One region of the Agrobacterium sp. GW821-FHT14E08 genome, then DNA from elsewhere that is predicted to be linked to it. Evidence: riboswitches for the same ligand, from Rfam matches in the RefSeq annotation. Region 1 holds a riboswitch; the other holds the start of a gene.
What was found. A riboswitch is a leader RNA that binds a small molecule or an ion and turns the genes downstream of it on or off. The one in region 1 is predicted to bind glycine.
Positions count from the first base shown of each region.

Region 2: another riboswitch for glycine. It lies ahead of gcvT (glycine cleavage system aminomethyltransferase GcvT); the one in region 1 lies ahead of AC1ROR_RS23240 (LysR family transcriptional regulator).

Region 1 covers NZ_JBXAPJ010000008.1:161,195-169,298, forward strand. The annotation lists gene AC1ROR_RS23230 (EAL domain-containing protein) at 653-1,615, opposite strand; gene AC1ROR_RS23235 (L,D-transpeptidase) at 2,280-3,029, shown strand; glycine riboswitch at 3,201-3,294, shown strand; gene AC1ROR_RS23240 (LysR family transcriptional regulator) at 3,735-4,586, shown strand; gene AC1ROR_RS23245 (peptidoglycan D,D-transpeptidase FtsI family protein) at 4,744-6,480, shown strand; gene AC1ROR_RS23250 (trimeric intracellular cation channel family protein) at 6,496-7,170, shown strand; partial or broken gene AC1ROR_RS23255 (aldolase/citrate lyase family protein) at 7,164-7,758, opposite strand.
Region 2 covers NZ_JBXAPJ010000001.1:877,631-885,734, reverse strand. The annotation lists gene AC1ROR_RS04310 (ATP12 family chaperone protein) at 1-511, opposite strand, end outside; gene AC1ROR_RS04305 (HAD family hydrolase) at 541-1,209, opposite strand; gene AC1ROR_RS04300 (RluA family pseudouridine synthase) at 1,216-2,205, opposite strand; gene crcB (fluoride efflux transporter CrcB) at 2,272-2,649, opposite strand; gene AC1ROR_RS04290 (hypothetical protein) at 2,852-3,148, shown strand; gene AC1ROR_RS04285 (copper chaperone PCu(A)C domain-containing protein) at 3,397-4,368, opposite strand; gene AC1ROR_RS04280 (hypothetical protein) at 4,457-4,837, opposite strand; gene AC1ROR_RS04275 (DUF3008 family protein) at 5,011-5,196, shown strand; glycine riboswitch at 5,321-5,408, shown strand; gene gcvT (glycine cleavage system aminomethyltransferase GcvT) at 5,563-6,702, shown strand; gene gcvH (glycine cleavage system protein GcvH) at 6,731-7,093, shown strand; gene gcvP (aminomethyl-transferring glycine dehydrogenase) at 7,093-8,104, shown strand, end outside.

The DNA.
Region 1 (8,104 bases):
CGAGGGCGGGAAAACATTGAGTTTTATTTACGCTAACGGCCACGCTGATTCTCGTTTGTCCAATATCAATGGGCGACTCGCAAAGAAGCAACAGAGCCGGAAGCACTCGTGTCTGTTCAACCTCACCGTCCCAGCCCCACCCCTGGACACGCAATCCTGACGGCTCGATCGTTAGGGCACCGAATGAGTCTGGCAAAATGGATTCTATTCTGCGGCATACAGTGTAGAGCACTCGAGCAGCAATCCCATCGCCATAGCACAACGCAATGTGACGCAGATTTTCGACTGTTATTACAAGGCTATTCCGATTCGACCGCGTGTTACTGTGAGCCTGATCAACACTTAGTTTCATGCGATTGCGCCCGCCAGATACCAGCCGGTAGGGCTCCTTACCAAAAGATAAACAAACGCAGCTGCATATTGAATCAAAAATCCTGCCGCGTCGGCACGAAAAAGCGCGGTCGGACCTCGAAATGTTGGACGCACTCGGAATGCGGAAAGGTCCCGGAGCGTCTCTGGTTCAACACTTCCGACCGGGGAGACCACAGCGCCCGCCGCAGTTGAACGAATTGACTCATGTACGGTATTCATGTTCCTGGCATGAATCATTAATGTTACCTGCGATTTTCTTGTTAGCTAGTTCAACTTGAGTTTAAGGAAAGTCAGTGACAGGAAGGGGAGCTTGGCGGCTCTCTCTTGGGGGCCACGATTTAAGATGGCCATCATGGTGTGCGCGGTAAACATTCGAGGCAGAGCCCGGGGCGACATTTGGGCACGTGATATCTGCAGCTTGCGTAGCGTAACTACCCCTAAATCCAGTTTTGTTCGCGCTAACTGGCACCGGCAGTGAGATTCCGTAACCTTGAAGGTGTGTCGCACCACACAATGCGGCTGATTGCGCGTCTTCGATCGTCTCGACGCCTTCCATAACAACTACAGGAGAGTAGCAAGACGCGAAGCTGATAAGATGCGCCAGAGCATCAAGGTCCAAGCAAGACCGTCTTGTGGGCTGCAAGAACGACCGATCGATTTTGACGATATCAAAATCAACCAAGCGGAGTAGTTGCGGAGATGCGTAGCCTGCGCCAAAGTCATCCAGCGCAATCCGGCATCCCAACTCCCGCATCTCGTTCAGCATGTTTACCGATCGTGTCACATCGAGTAGTGGCCGCGTCTCCGTCAATTCGAGAACTAATCGAGACGCTAGTGTTGGACGAGACCGGACCTGGCCGGCAATCAGGTCCCACGTTTCGCGACTGCGCAAATTATCGGCCGATATATTGCAGCCGAGGACCGCACAGGGATCGATTTCCAGCTCGTCAAGGGCGAGGCGGACCACGTTCTCGTCAATCAACGAGCAGTATCCCAACTCCTCAAGCGTCGGAATAAATATACCCGCGCCATAATGGCAGCCGTCTGTTCCCTGCAACGTTGCTAAGCATTCGCGATAGAACACAGCATCAAATGGTTCGACCGAATGAACTGATTGGACGTTGAAACTTGCCCTTCCATCAGCGATCGCTGACTTAACAATCTCAACGACCCCTATATTCGAGATATCCGAGTGTCTATGCATCTTTGCCTCCCACTGTCCGTAAGAAAAGTCTGCGCTCATTAAGTTGCGGATCTCCATGGCCAGGAGGTTCGTCTTCTCGAGCTTTGGAGTTTAAGGGGGCATCGCGTTAAGACCAATGCGGAGTCACCGACACATTTGGCCAAAGATAATGCTAACTTCGCCATTGAGGACTTCTGTCCTGTACTCAAAGCACCCGCTTGTGCTCAAAGCTACTGCGCTTGGCAGCTTGGCTAAACAGCTTATTGGAGCATCAAGGGCTCCAACGGAGGTATTGGCCGGTTCTTGGTTTTTCCGGGCGGGCGAGAACGATTTCGCTCGAAAATGGAGCGATAACTCGCGTGTTTTTAGACTAGATGTACGTCATGAAGGCCGCGACGTTGCGCTATGACACGCTGGTATAAAGCGCGGCAGGTTTGATCAATTGGCGTCAGAAGTGGGACGCAACCCCGGTTACCGGACGGATTTTATGACCGACCCGGAAGTTATCGGAAGAGGGCAAAAAGTCGTGTTTGCAAGATAGACCAGAGTATACACCGAAGCCGTTCTTACCGGGAATGGCGCAGGGCCAATCTGCGCATTTGCGCAGTATCGAATGGGCAGATTTCATGGTTTCTGTCGCGCAGCAGACATCCGGGCCGTGGCGCTTTGCCGGTTGTCCGCCCCGATCCCGGCATAGCCCCTAGAATTCGACAGCAGAACAGCCTTGGAACAGAAAATCAATTCTCACTTGTCTCGCAGATCGCTGCTCACCTTGGCAATCAGCTCATTTCTGGCCACAGGTTGCGAGCAGGTTCCCAAGACGAAACTCGAAGTTGCCGCGGCTACCCTGCCCGAAAACAAAAATGAAACGACGACAGCTCCAAAACCGGCGAAGGACAACAGGCCAAAGCCTGCGGGTACCGGTTTCGCTTACGACGAAATTTATGCTGCGCTGGCGGATGGCGGCTTTGACGTTCCAGCAGTCAATTACCGCGCCATTGACCCGCAATACCTCCGACAGGAGGTCGAATACATCACCGCAGAGCCTGCCTATTCCATTGTCGTAGATACAAATGAAAGGTTCCTCTACTGGGTTCTTCCCCGCGGCCGAGCCATACGTTACGGCGTCGGGCTTGGAACTCAGGGCCGATCATGGAAAGGGCGCGCCGTCGTTCAATGGAAGCAGAAATGGCCAAGGTGGAAGGCGCCGGACGATATGATCGCCCGTAATCCTGAACTCAAGCCCTACGGTGTTGAAGCAGGCGGAATGGCCCCCGGCCCCCGGAATCCTCTCGGTGCGCGCGCCATGTATATTTTCCAGAACGGCAAGGATACGCTCTATCGTATTCATGGATCACCGAGCTGGAGAACCATAGGTAAGAATTCTTCCTCGGGTTGCGTCAGGATGTTGATGCAGGATGCGATCGATCTTTATGACCGAGTGAAGGGAAAGACGCCGCTTTTGGTCATCTGATAGCGTCAATCTGAGCGCGCAATGACTAAGAATAAGCGCTGCGGGTCAAATTTACGCCATAAATGGCACCATATCTCGCGTCGTTCGGTTTAGCGGATTTAGGGCCTTTCGGTCTTGAAAACGCCAGATCACAGCGCGCCAAACCTCGCGACAGAGGCATGGGGCAACACATATCGAGCAGCGGGAGAGACCGATATCTCCCGACATCGGCGCCGACGGAGCAACCACCCCGGAAACTCTCAGGCAAAAGGACCGCTGCAAGATCATACAAACTCTGAAAAGCGAGCTGATGCTCGCGCCGATGGTGTAAGTTCGCCGAAACAAGGTGAGCGAATCTCTCAGGCCAATGACAGAGGGGGTGCCAAAAGCCCAAAAACGGGGCAAGGAGCACCTATGGCTGGAAGTCACCCTTCCCTATCGACAGTCGATTGCGTTGACGCAGTTTCAAGACCATTTTCATTGACGGTGGCGGCAATTGCATTTGCCGCACACGACCCTGGCAGGCGTGACGCATTCCGGTGCGTCGGCGTTCGTGTCAGCCAGCTTCAGCGGCGGCATTTCACCCCGGAAAATTGAACAACTCCAAGCGGTTTCACCGGGCAACGCGCTCGACGGGTGGGGCGCAAGCACCTCACGACCCGCCTTCTCGCGATGATACCGCTACGCGGTTCTTGTACGAACACTACCTAATTCAGGAAATTTAAAATGGTCGATTGGGAAGATTTGCGATTTTTCTCCGCCTTCGCTCACCACGGGTCGATCACGGCAACCGCCAAGGCGCTACGCGTCGATCATACGACTGTAAGTCGGCGCATCACATCGCTGGAAACCTCGCTTTCCGTGAAGCTCGTTGATCGCAGGCCAAGATCATATGTACTGACCGCTATGGGACGCGACGTCGCGAACTTCGCCGAGGAAATGAGCAGATCTGCATTTGCTCTGAGCCGTTGCGCCGGGTCCGGCCAGAACGGTATAGAAGGCGATGTCGTGGTATCCGCGCCGCCATCGCTGCTCTACAGCTTCATTGCACCGCAAATCTCCGCGCTGCAATCTCAGCATCCTGACGTAAGCCTCCGTCTTGTCGGTACCATGGAAGCGATGTCCCTCTCCAAGGGAGAGGCGGATATTGCCATCAGCCTGAAGCGGCCGAGCGAAGCCACGCTGGTTGCGCGTCGCCTCGGACAATTGCCCTATTTCCTCTATGCCGACCCTGCCTACCCGACGAGAAACGGCCCTCCTCTCTATATCAGTTACGATGATACCATGCGGGAGTCGGATCACTATCGCTGGCTTGATGAGAGGCTTTCCGCCGACGAGGTGTTCATGTGCAGCAACGACCTGCGCATACAGGCGGCCGCGGCCGCCGGCGGCTGTGGGGTGGCACTGCTGCCCGCCTACCTCGCCGCGGAACACGGTCTTGTGAGGTTCGATCCACTCGATCCCGGCGTCAGGATCGACGTTTGGCTGGTGATCCACGAAGACGTGCGCGACACGCCACGCATACGTGTTGCCATGGACTTCATCAGTGAAAGCCTCAAGCCCTTGTGGTGTTCCTGATTATGCGCAGATCAAGCCTGCGCCATTGCCGAATTTTCCGGGATTTGGCGCGGTGTAAAATGCCGCGTGACAGGGTCTGTCCTGCGCGCGTGCCGTGACCGGTTGTACCTGCCCGCATTCCCACCCTATTCCCGATACCTGAGCGTGGAGTATTTTCATGTCTTTGATTGCTCGTTACAGGAGAGGTGCCGTCGGATACCTTGTTCTCCCTGCCAAAAAACGCAGCGCAAAAACATCCGCTCGAAATCGTCAGCGGGTGGGCCTGCTAATCGTGGCATTTGCGATCGGTTATGCCGCGATCGCAGTCCGCCTTCTACAATATGGCTATTTTTCCGAGAGTGACGCGACGGCGAGTATTCCACGATCTCCCAATATAATCGCCTCCCGCCCCGACATTCTGGACCGCAACGGCCAGCTTATCGCAACGGATATCAATCTCATCTCGCTTTATGCAGAGCCTCGCCGCGTTGTTGATGCAAATGAGGCCATCGAAAAGCTCGCCTCTGTTGTTCCCGACCTGGATTGGGCTGATCTGCACAGAAAACTAACGTCTGACTCCGGTTTTCAGTGGATCAGGAGACAGCTTACGCCTCGCCAGGAAGCTGAGATCATGCGCCTTGGCATTCCGGGCATTGGATTCAGACCCGAAAAGCGGCGGTTTTATCCTGGTGGGCCAGTGGCATCTCACATTGTCGGGCATGTCAACATCGATAATCAGGGGCTGGCGGGCATTGAGCGCTATCTCGACAGGCAAGGCCTGGCAGACCTGCGTGGAATTGGCCTTACCGATCCCACCCAGCTTGAACCGGTCCGGCTGTCCATCGATTTGCGCGTTCAGAGCATCGTGCATACCGTCGTTAGCGATGCCTTGAGGAACTATCGGGCGGAAGCGGCAGGTGCCGTCGTAATCGATGTCGACACAGGCGAGGTTCTCGCGATGGCGTCCGTCCCCGACTATGACCCGAATGAGCCTTCGCGGCGCCTTGCCGATGGCACGATCGACAGGGACTACGAAAAGGGATGGTTCAACCGCATGAGCAATTCAGCGGTTGAAATGGGCTCGACCTTCAAGGCGTTCACCCTTGCCATGGGGATTGATGCAGGCGTCGTCAATCTGAACTCGGTCGTTGATGCCTCCCACCCGCTGAAGATGGGTGGTTTCATCATCAGGGATTTTCACGGACGAGGACGGCCGCTGACAATCCGGGAAGTCTTTCGCTACTCATCAAACATCGGCACGGCAAAGGTCGCTGATCTCGTTGGCCTGGAAAGCCACCAGCAATTTCTCTTCAGACTGGGCTTGTTGTCAAAGATGCAGACGGAGTTACCGGAAATTGCCTCGCCCGCAGCGCCAAGGAACTGGAAAAAGATCAATTCCGCAACGATTTCCTTCGGTCACGGTCTGGCCACGACACCGTTACAGACGGCTGCGGCTGCGGCGGCCCTCGTAAACGGTGGCATATTTCGGCACCCGACCTTCATCGCCGACAGTGGGAGGCGTCACCAAATCACCGGCAGGCGTGTCCTGCAGGCCTCGACCAGCGCAAAGGTCCGCGAGCTGTTCTGGTACAACGGCACCCAAGGTTCGGGCCGAAACGCCCAGGTGGCCGGTTTTGATGTAGGTGGGAAAACCGGGACAGCGGAAAAGGTTATCGATGGCAAATACGCGAAGAACCTGAACTTCAATACATTCCTCGCGGCATTCCCCATGCACCGCCCTCGTTATTTGGTGCTGTCGATCATTGACGCCCCGCTTTCCGGTGAGCGTGGCGGGCGCCTGGCGGCCTTCAATGCCGCGCCGATGGTGCGCGACATCATCGAGCGCGCCGCACCACTCCTCGGGGTTCGACCGTCATTCGGGAACCCGCAAGCATATCCTTTGATGAACTACTGAATAGGCGATGAACCCATGTCATTCGCAGATACTGAATTTTCAGATTATTTGATGATCTTTTCCCCGACGGGCAACATTATCCATATTCTCTATTTCGTTGCGATTGTCGCAGAGGCCATGACAGCCGCACTCGCCGCCGGCCGTCGCGAAATGGATTGGATCGGCGTATTTCTGCTTGGATGCATTACCGCCCTCGGCGGTGGAACCGTGCGCGATGTTTTTCTGAACCACTATCCGCTATCGTGGGTCGAAAATCCCAGCTATCTCCTCGTGACGGGATTATCTGCGCTGGCGACGATCCCGATCGCCCGATATATGTATCACCTGCGCAAGATGTTCCTTTTTCTTGATGCGATAGGACTGGTCGTCTTTACCGTCATCGGCTGCCAGATTGCGTCAAACCTCAACCTGCCGCTGGTTGTCGTGGTGGCGGCTGGTGTGTTGACTGGATGTCTGGGCGGCGTACTTCGGGATATTCTGTGCAACGAAGTACCGCTCTTGTTTCGTTCGGAACTCTATGCAACCGTCTCGGTCTTTACGAGCCTGATCTACTTGATCGTGCCCCTCCTGGGGGTTTCCCACGCGATATCCTCGCTCGTCGCAATGGCCCTCGGGTTGATGCTCCGGCTCCTTGCAATACGCTTTAACTGGTGTGTACCGACATTCGTTTACACGAAAGACCCTCATTGAGGAGCGAGCGCATTTTTCACCGCCGCAAGGCCGCGGCGTAAAAACGGATCGGAGTGCACGTAAAAGAACTGCACTCCACGGGCCCGCCAGCGCGGGATTTCCTCCAGCGTTGCAAGTGTGCCGGCGATCTTTCCCGCTGCGCAAATTTTTTTAACGGCGATGGCGACCTTGTCGATCACCACATCCGGGCGCGGTTCGCCGAATGGCGGCGCGGGCGGATACCCCATATCATGCGAGAGATCGCCGGGGCCGATGAAAAACACGCCTATCCCCTCGACTGTCAGCATCGTCGGCATTGCTGACCATGGGCACCATGATCCCGTCGGCACCGGCGTTCAGGTAGCGGATGATGATCGGCCGTTCTTGCGAATGCGGGCGTACGATGGCAGCACCGCCCACCGAGCGTACCACCTGCCCTGTTGCCCGCACATCCTCGAAGCTCCATGTGCCATGCTCGCAATCGACGAAGACTGCATCCGCGCTAAATTCCACCAGCCGGGCGGAAAGACCTGAATGTGTATGGTGGGGCGTGAACATGCTGATAGCCTCACCCGCCGCAAGACGGGCGCGCAACCTTGCTCCATTCATGGAAGTCTCCCCCTTACTTCTTTTTCGGCATATGTGGCGTGTCGTCCGGCGACCCTACCCAGCGCGCGGAGCCGGAACTCCCGGCTCTTCGTCCGCGCCACTTACCGTCACGACATTGGCGAAGGTTCATCTTCATCCCTTGCCCTCGATGCTCTCCGAAAAGTTGTAACACCCAGTAAAAGCGAGCGAACGGCCTGCCGTCGTGAGCGTGGCAGCCAGGCATGTTCGGGGATAAACGGTATGGAGTTTAAAGTCTCAGAAGCAACTGACCATACAGGTAAGCTTTTCGCATCCCGCTTTGCACCCGATGATTTTGGATTTTATGTTTTACGACAGGGGATTTAGC
Region 2 (8,104 bases), on a different contig from region 1:
CGCGCGGCTGGTCCTGATGCATCACGCCTTCAACGAGAATGAAGCGCGCTCCCAGCACATTGGCCGCCCAGTCCAGAACTGGATCCCAATGGTCCGTCTGCCGCGCGACCAGCGCTTGCGGATCGCCGGCGCGATAGCAGAGGAGATCGGAAGAGGAAAAACGAAGTATGTCTTCAAAAACCGCCTGGGTATCGTTGGCAACGCCATCAATGGCCGTGTTCACATGCCGAGAGACGGGCATGACCACCGGATTGACCACTTCTTTCTGGGCATCCCATTCATCGCGAAGCAGTTCCGCCAGCGCACGTGTCGGGACGGTCAGCGGCTTCTTGGCGGGGGTGCGCAGCGGCTTGCCATCGAGAAGGATGGTAAAGCCGCCCTCTTCCGTCTCACCGACGGTGACATCCTTGTAGAACCGCTTCGGCAGAGGTTTCTGCATCTGGATCTGCGCGCGCAGGATCGGATCGGGATGGCTCAGGCCCTCCGAAAGGTCATTCAGGAGATCACGCATGGCACGTCCTCGTCAGTCGGATAAAAAGATTATTCAAGAATATCGGCCGGAACATAGGCCGATATTTCGCGCGGGTGGCTGACGACCGCATCGGCGCCCGCCTTCCAGAGATCGTCGACCGAGGCATACCCCCAGGCGACGCCGATTGCTTTCGCGCCCGCAGCCTTGGCCATCTGCATGTCGTAGATCGCATCGCCGATAACGACAGTGTCGGCCGGAACCATGCCGGTTTCATGGCAGCATTCCATCACCATGGCCGGATGCGGCTTGGAGGGGCAATCATCCGCCGTGCGCGACACGATGAAATGGTCGGCAAAGCCATGCGTTTCGAGAATATGGGTCAGCCCGCGACGACCTTTGCCGGTGACGGCGCCGATCAGGACATCGTCGCGTTTCGCCAACTCGTCGATCAGCGCCGCAACGCCATCGAAAAGCGGCTCGATCATTCCCGGGCGGGCGCGGACCGGATGATAGATTTCCTTATAGCGCTGCGTCATCGCCAGCGCCTCGTCATCCACATGCGGCTTGTCGAGCATGCGGGCGATGGCGATATCCAGCGTCAGGCCGATAATGGCCTTGGTCTGCGAGATATCCGGACGCGGTTTTCCGAAATCGGCGAATGTATCGGACATGACGGCATGGATGAGGCCGGCGCTATCCACCAGCGTGCCGTCGCAATCGAAAAGAACGAGTTTCATGGGCTGTCAGCCTTCCCTGTCGCCATCGGCCACGTCGAGGCCGAGCAGGTTCCAGGTCTGGACCATATGCGGCGGCAGGGGTGCGCTGACCCGAAGCCGGCCGCCATTCGGATGCGGAATGTCGATATGGCGCGCGTGGAGATGCAGGCGTTTCTGGATGCCGCCCGGAAAATCCCAGTTTGGATCATCGATGTAATATTTGGGATCGCCGATGATCGGGTGTCCCATATGCAGTGCATGGACGCGAAGCTGGTGGGTGCGGCCGGTATAGGGTTCCATTTCCAGCCAGGCAAGGTTCTGCGCGGCGGTATCGATGACACGGTAATAGGAAATGGCGTGGTCGGCCCCCTCCTCGCCATGCTTGGCGATGCGCATGCGGTCACCATCGGCCGTCTGTTCCTTGACGAGCCAGGTGGAAATCTTGTCCTGATGCTTGCGCGGCACGCCCTTGACCAGCGCCCAATAGGTCTTCTTGGTATCGCGCTCGCGGAAGGCGGCGGTCAGTTTCTGGGCAGCGCCACGGGTGCGGGCGACGACCAGCACGCCAGACGTATCGCGGTCGAGGCGGTGGACCAGACGCGGCTTTTCGCCCTTCTGGTTGGTCCATGCTTCGAGGAGCCCGTCAATATGACGGTTGACGCCGGAACCGCCCTGCACGGCAATGCCGGCCGGCTTGTTGAAAACAAAAACCTTGTCGTCCTCATGCAGCAGCATACGGGCCAGAAGCTCGGTATCTTCCGAATGCTTGAGGTCCCTTGATCCGATCGGGCCGCTCTTGACCTTGAGGTCGGAATCGACCGGCGGTACGCGAACCATCTGCCCCGGCTGCACCCTCGCATCGGTTTTTACACGGCCGCCATCCACGCGCACCTGTCCGGAGCGCAGCAGCTTCTGCAATTGCCCGAAACCTAGGCCCGGATAGTGAATCTTGAACCAGCGATCGAGCCGCATACCGGCCTCGTCGGCCTCGACCTTGATATGCTCGATACCTGCCATGAAATTTCCAGTCTCTCTGTCTTGATCGCACGCCCATATCTCTGGCGCGCCGTTTGAACCAAGCCTTTAGAACAAACTGCGGCCCAAGGCCAGCCCGGCAAAAACCGCAGCGATGGAAACCACAAGACTTGCAATGACGTAAACGGCTGAAAGACCGAGTGCGCCGCGCTCAAACAGTGCAACCGCATCGAGCGAGAAGGACGAAAAGGTGGTGAATCCGCCGAGCACGCCGGTAACGAGAAACAGGCGCATTTCCATCGAGGCGTTCAGCCGGCGCGCCACAAGCTCGACCAGTAAACCGATCAGGAAGGACCCAACCACGTTGACGGCCAATGTTCCCCAGGGAAAATTCGGACCAGCCAATCGCATGCTCCAGACACCGACCAGATAACGAAACACGGAACCGATTGCGCCGCCTGTGGCGACAAGGGCGATATTGATCATGGGGATTATGTCTCCGGAGGAAATTGCCGGACGATCTGTCCGAGGCATTTCTAGACCATGGCAATCCCGCGCGAAAGTCCACTACCCCGCGCTTTCGTCCATTAAAATACGATTAAATTGCAGGTCCGCGATTTAGCCTTCCAACAAGACGGCGGTGTTAGTCTCCTGTTTTTACGGGTCGGCGAAGATGGCCGGAGGTTGGATGACACAGGTTCTTTCCGTTTCAGCAAATACGGCCGCCTATGCACTGGAGGCGGTGAAGCCGTCGCCGCGCGTGCCGCGCAGGAGCGAGGTCGAAGAGGCCATTCATGAACTGGCGCGCAAGGCGGAAAACGGAGACGACTTTCAACTCAGAGCCCTGATGACGGCCATCAAGCCGCCCGCACTTACCCTTTATTTCCTGACCAATGCCAGCCAGCGTCACGAACCGCAGACAACGCTCGATCAGGCCGTGGAGGCCTATGAGGAAAACAACTCTCCTTCAGATCATAAAAAATAAATTTATATCAAATAGATGTGTTAATATTCTAATTTTACAGTTTAGGTTTGGCCGATTTAAATTCGGCCTTCCCATTCAGGCTGATGTCAGGCTGATTTTCTAGATATCACCCATCGAATGCCGGAAAAATCACGGAGGCGATGGCCATCACGCCTTTTCCGTCACGGCGCTGAAAGCAAGGAAATAACCGAAAAAGCTTGCGGCTACCGGACATGTCACGCGTTCCGGTAGCCGTTTTTTTTCAGCCATCAATTATGCTGGTGTTCGTCACCCTTGGCCGAGCCTGCGGACAGCACGATTTCGACCTTGCCGGCTTTTTCGAAGATCAGCGTCACCGGCACCTTGTCACCTTCGGCAAAGGGCTTCTTCACGTTGAAGAACATCATGTGCAGGCCGCCCGACTTCAATTCCACCGTCTGGCCGGCGGGAATGACGATGCCGTCATCCAGCTTGCGCATTTTCATGACGTCGTTGACCATGGCCATTTCATGAATTTCAGCGCGACCAGCGGCGGCGGATTCGACGCCGATCAGCTTGTCATCGCTATCACCGGCATTCTTGATCGTCACATAACCGCCGCCGACGGGCTGGCCCGGCAGCATGGCCTTGGTCGTGGCGCCGGAAACCTCAAGGCTGCCAGCCTTCACTACATCCATATCCATGGCCATGGCGGAATGGTCATGCCCGCCGGCATGGGTCTTGGCAGTAACGCGGATGGCCGGGGCCGGGTTTTTCAGCGAATGCGGATCGACGCCCGCCGCTGCCACCTCGTCCCAGGAAACCTTGCCCTTGTCGCCGCAAAGCTGCGTGACCTTGAAGGGCAGGTCCTGCCCTGCCTCTATACCGGAGATTTTTCCCTGTATCGCAAAGGTGTCGTAGAACTCGTCCGGCAGGTTGCCGCCTTTCCAGCGAATCTCGACCGGGCCGCTTTTGATCTCCTGGCCGTGGTTCTTGTAGGCCTTCTGATAGTCGCCCTTGATGATTTCCAGTTCCCAGCCGGCCTTGGGCTGCGGCTTGGCGGAAATGAAACCTTCCGGCAGCTTGACCTGAACTTCGGTCGTGGCAAGACCGCCTTCGCAGCCATGCGGCACCTGAAGAGCGGCGACGACGGTGCTTTCCTGTTCGGCCGAAGCGTCAACGAAGCTGGTATGGGCAAATGCCTGGACGCTGGAGACCGAAGCGGCAAACAGGGTGCAGGTGATGATCCTGGTGGTTTTCATTGTGTCTTGTCCTTGCGACTGCGCCCCACGGGCAGTGCAGCCATTGCGTGCCGCCAGCCGGCGGCGATGATCCTGTGAAACGAAGAGATCAGGCGGACAGCAATGGCGGGCCGCGCGCAGCCTGTTTAAGGATCGTCAGGACCGAGCGGAAACTCCACTCCGCGGATAAACGATTGTCGAGCCAGGCGAATTCGGTCCTCAGCCAGCCGTCCGCATCGGGCACGGGCAGGAGAATGGACGAGGCCAGCAGGCAGGCCTCGCAAAACAGGATCGCATCGCTGGAATGGGTCGGACCGTCTTTGGCGTGCGAGGCATTCACCCCGCCGCCGTGGCCGAGGCAAATCTCTGCAAAGGTGCCATCCGGCAGCCGGTAACTCTCATCAAGCACGACTTGCGAGGCAGCGGCAAGTACGGGCTTGTGGGCAAAGCCGAGCGACAACATCAAGGTCGCGCAGAAAATGCGAAGCATTTTCTCCATCCCTGTCAGCCGTCGCTTTCGATTTGCGTCCATATTCTGGCGATACCTTTCTTTCTCACCGATTTCAAAGGGGAAATTTGCCGCAGCCCCAGGCTCTGAACCGGAACAATCGTCGGAGCGCGGCATTTTCCCTCCGATAAACTGTTGCGGAAGGAGTATCCGACATGCCGGCCAAATCGAAAGCCCAGCAGAAAGCGGCGGGCGCGGCGCTGGCCGCTAAACGCGGCGACATCAAGAAATCCAGTTTACAAGGTGCTTCAAAAAGCATGGAGAAGTCCATGACAGAAAAGGAACTTGATGAATTGGCATCGACAAAACGCAAGGGTTTGCCGGAGAAAAAATCCGACTGATATTGTCCGGCACTCAGGCTATTGACTGCATCTTACGCCGACGATGGCGCAGATGGAGCAAGAATCTGTTCAGATGCGTCATTTGGTCCTTGCCAATAACGGGTCTTCGAAGATAATGAGCGTCGCATCATCGTTGGGAGAAGCCGCTTCACTGCGGTGCCGAAGGAGCAACCGCCCCGGAAACTCTCAGGCAAAAGGACCAGCGGTGACGACGGAACTCTGGAGAGAAGCCACCTTTCATTAGGACGGCTCGCCGAAGGGATAACAATCTCAGGCGACAAGGACAGAGGGGGCTCTTGAACCCGGCGCGTTTTTAGCGTCATGACCTGAGCCCGCGCGATCTTTCGCGCAACCCTGGAGGCGTCCTTGGACGATACCGCCGAGCTTCAAATCACGCCGCTCAATTCCCTGCATCTATCGCTTGGCGCCCGCATGGTGCCTTTCGCCGGTTATGACATGCCGGTGCAATATCCGGCCGGTGTTCTGAAGGAACATCTTCAGACCCGCACCTCCGCCGGTCTGTTCGACGTGTCGCATATGGGTCAGGTGATCCTGAAGGCGAAGTCCGGCAGAAATGAAGATGCCGCACTCGCGCTGGAAAAGCTGGTGCCGGTGGATATTCTCGGCCTGAAGGAAGGCCGCCAACGTTACGGTTTCTTCACCGATGAAAATGGCGGCATTCTCGATGACCTGATGATCACCAATCGCGGCGATCACCTGTTTGTCGTCGTCAACGCTGCCTGCAAGGATGCCGACGTCGCCCATATGAAGGCGCATCTTTCAGACAGCTGCGAGATCACCCTTCTCGATGACCGGGCGCTCATCGCGCTTCAGGGACCGCGCGCTGAGGCCGTTCTGGCTGAACTCTGGGCCGGCGTCTCGGAAATGAAATTCATGGATGTGCAGGAAGTGCCGCTGCATGACGTGCCCTGCATCGTCTCCCGTTCCGGTTATTCCGGTGAAGACGGCTTTGAAATCTCCGTACCCGCCGACAAGGCCGAGGAGATTGCCAAAGCCCTGCTCGAACATCCCGATTGCGATCCGATCGGACTTGGTGCGCGTGACAGCCTGCGTCTGGAAGCTGGCCTTTGTCTTTATGGCAACGATATCGACACGACAACCTCCCCCATCGAAGCCTCGCTCGAATGGGCGATCCAGAAAGCGCGCCGCGCCGGTGGCGACCGCGAGGGCGGTTTTCCCGGCGCAGAGCGCATTCTCGGCGAACTGAAAGATGGCACATCGCGCCGCCGCGTCGGCCTGAAGCCGGAAGGCAAGGCGCCGGTGCGCGGCCATTCGAAGCTGTTTGCGGATGCCGAAGGCAAGACAGAGATCGGTGAAGTGACCTCGGGCGGTTTCGGTCCTTCGGTCGAAGGTCCCGTCGCCATGGGTTACGTGCCTGTTTCCCACGCTGCTCCCGGCACGGCTGTCTTTGCGGAAGTGCGCGGCAAATATCTGCCCGTCACCGTCGCCGCCCTGCCCTTCATCAAACCCACCTATAAACGATAATCTTCATCCCATCTCCGGAGAGAATACGATGCTGAAATTTACCGCAGAACACGAATGGCTGAAGTTCGAAGGCGATATCGCCACCGTTGGCATCACCAGCCACGCCGCTGAACAGCTTGGCGATCTCGTTTTCGTCGAATTGCCGGAAGTGGGCGCCACCTTCTCCAAGGATGGCGACGCGGCGACCGTTGAATCCGTCAAGGCGGCTTCCGACGTCTATTGTCCGCTGGATGGCGAAGTGGTGGAAATCAACCAGGCCATCGTCGACGATCCTTCGCTGGTCAATTCCGACCCGCAGGGCGCCGGCTGGTTCTTCAAGCTCAAGCTTTCCAACGCCGCAGATGCCGATACGCTGCTTGACGAGGCAGCCTACAAGGAGCTGATCGCGTAATGACGACGCCCACCGAATTCCATTTCACCGACTATCAGCCCTATGATTTCGCCAACCGGCGTCATATCGGGCCGTCGCCGTCGGAAATGGCCGAGATGCTGAAGGTCGTTGGCTATAAGAGCCTCGACGCCCTGATCGACGCCACCGTTCCCTCTTCCATCCGCCAGAAGGTGCCGCTGACCTGGGGTGCCGCGTTGACCGAACGCGAGGCGCTCGACCGTCTTCGTGAAACGGCCAACAAGAACCAGGTTCTGACCTCGCTGATCGGCCAGGGCTATTATGGCACCATCACGCCGCCGGTCATCCAGCGCAATATTCTGGAGAACCCGGCCTGGTATACGGCCTATACGCCCTACCAGCCGGAAATCAGCCAGGGCCGTCTTGAGGCGCTGCTGAACTACCAGACCATGGTCTGCGATCTGACCGGTCTCGATGTTGCCAACGCATCGCTGCTCGATGAAGCGACGGCGGCTGCCGAAGCCATGGCGATGTGCCAGCGCGTCGCGAAATCCAAGGCGACCGCCTTCTTCGTTGACGCCAATTGCCATCCGCAGACCATCGCGCTGATCGAGACCCGTGCGGCCCCGCTCGGCTGGAAGGTGATTGTCGGCAACCCCTTTACCGATCTCGATCCGGTCGATGTGTTCGGCGCGATCTTCCAGTATCCGGGCACGCATGGCCATGTCAGCGATTTCTCCGGTCTGATTTCCCGCCTGCACCAGACGGGCGCGATTGCCGCCGTCGCCGCCGATCTTCTGGCGCTGACGCTCCTGAAATCTCCCGGCGAAATGGGAGCCGACATCGCCATCGGTACCTCGCAGCGCTTCGGCGTTCCGGTTGGTTACGGCGGTCCGCATGCGGCCTACATGGCCGTCAAGGATGCGCATAAGCGTTCCATGCCCGGCCGTCTGGTCGGCGTTTCGGTCGATGCGCGCGGCAACCGCGCCTATCGCCTGTCGCTGCAGACCCGCGAGCAGCATATCCGCCGCGAAAAGGCGACGTCGAACATCT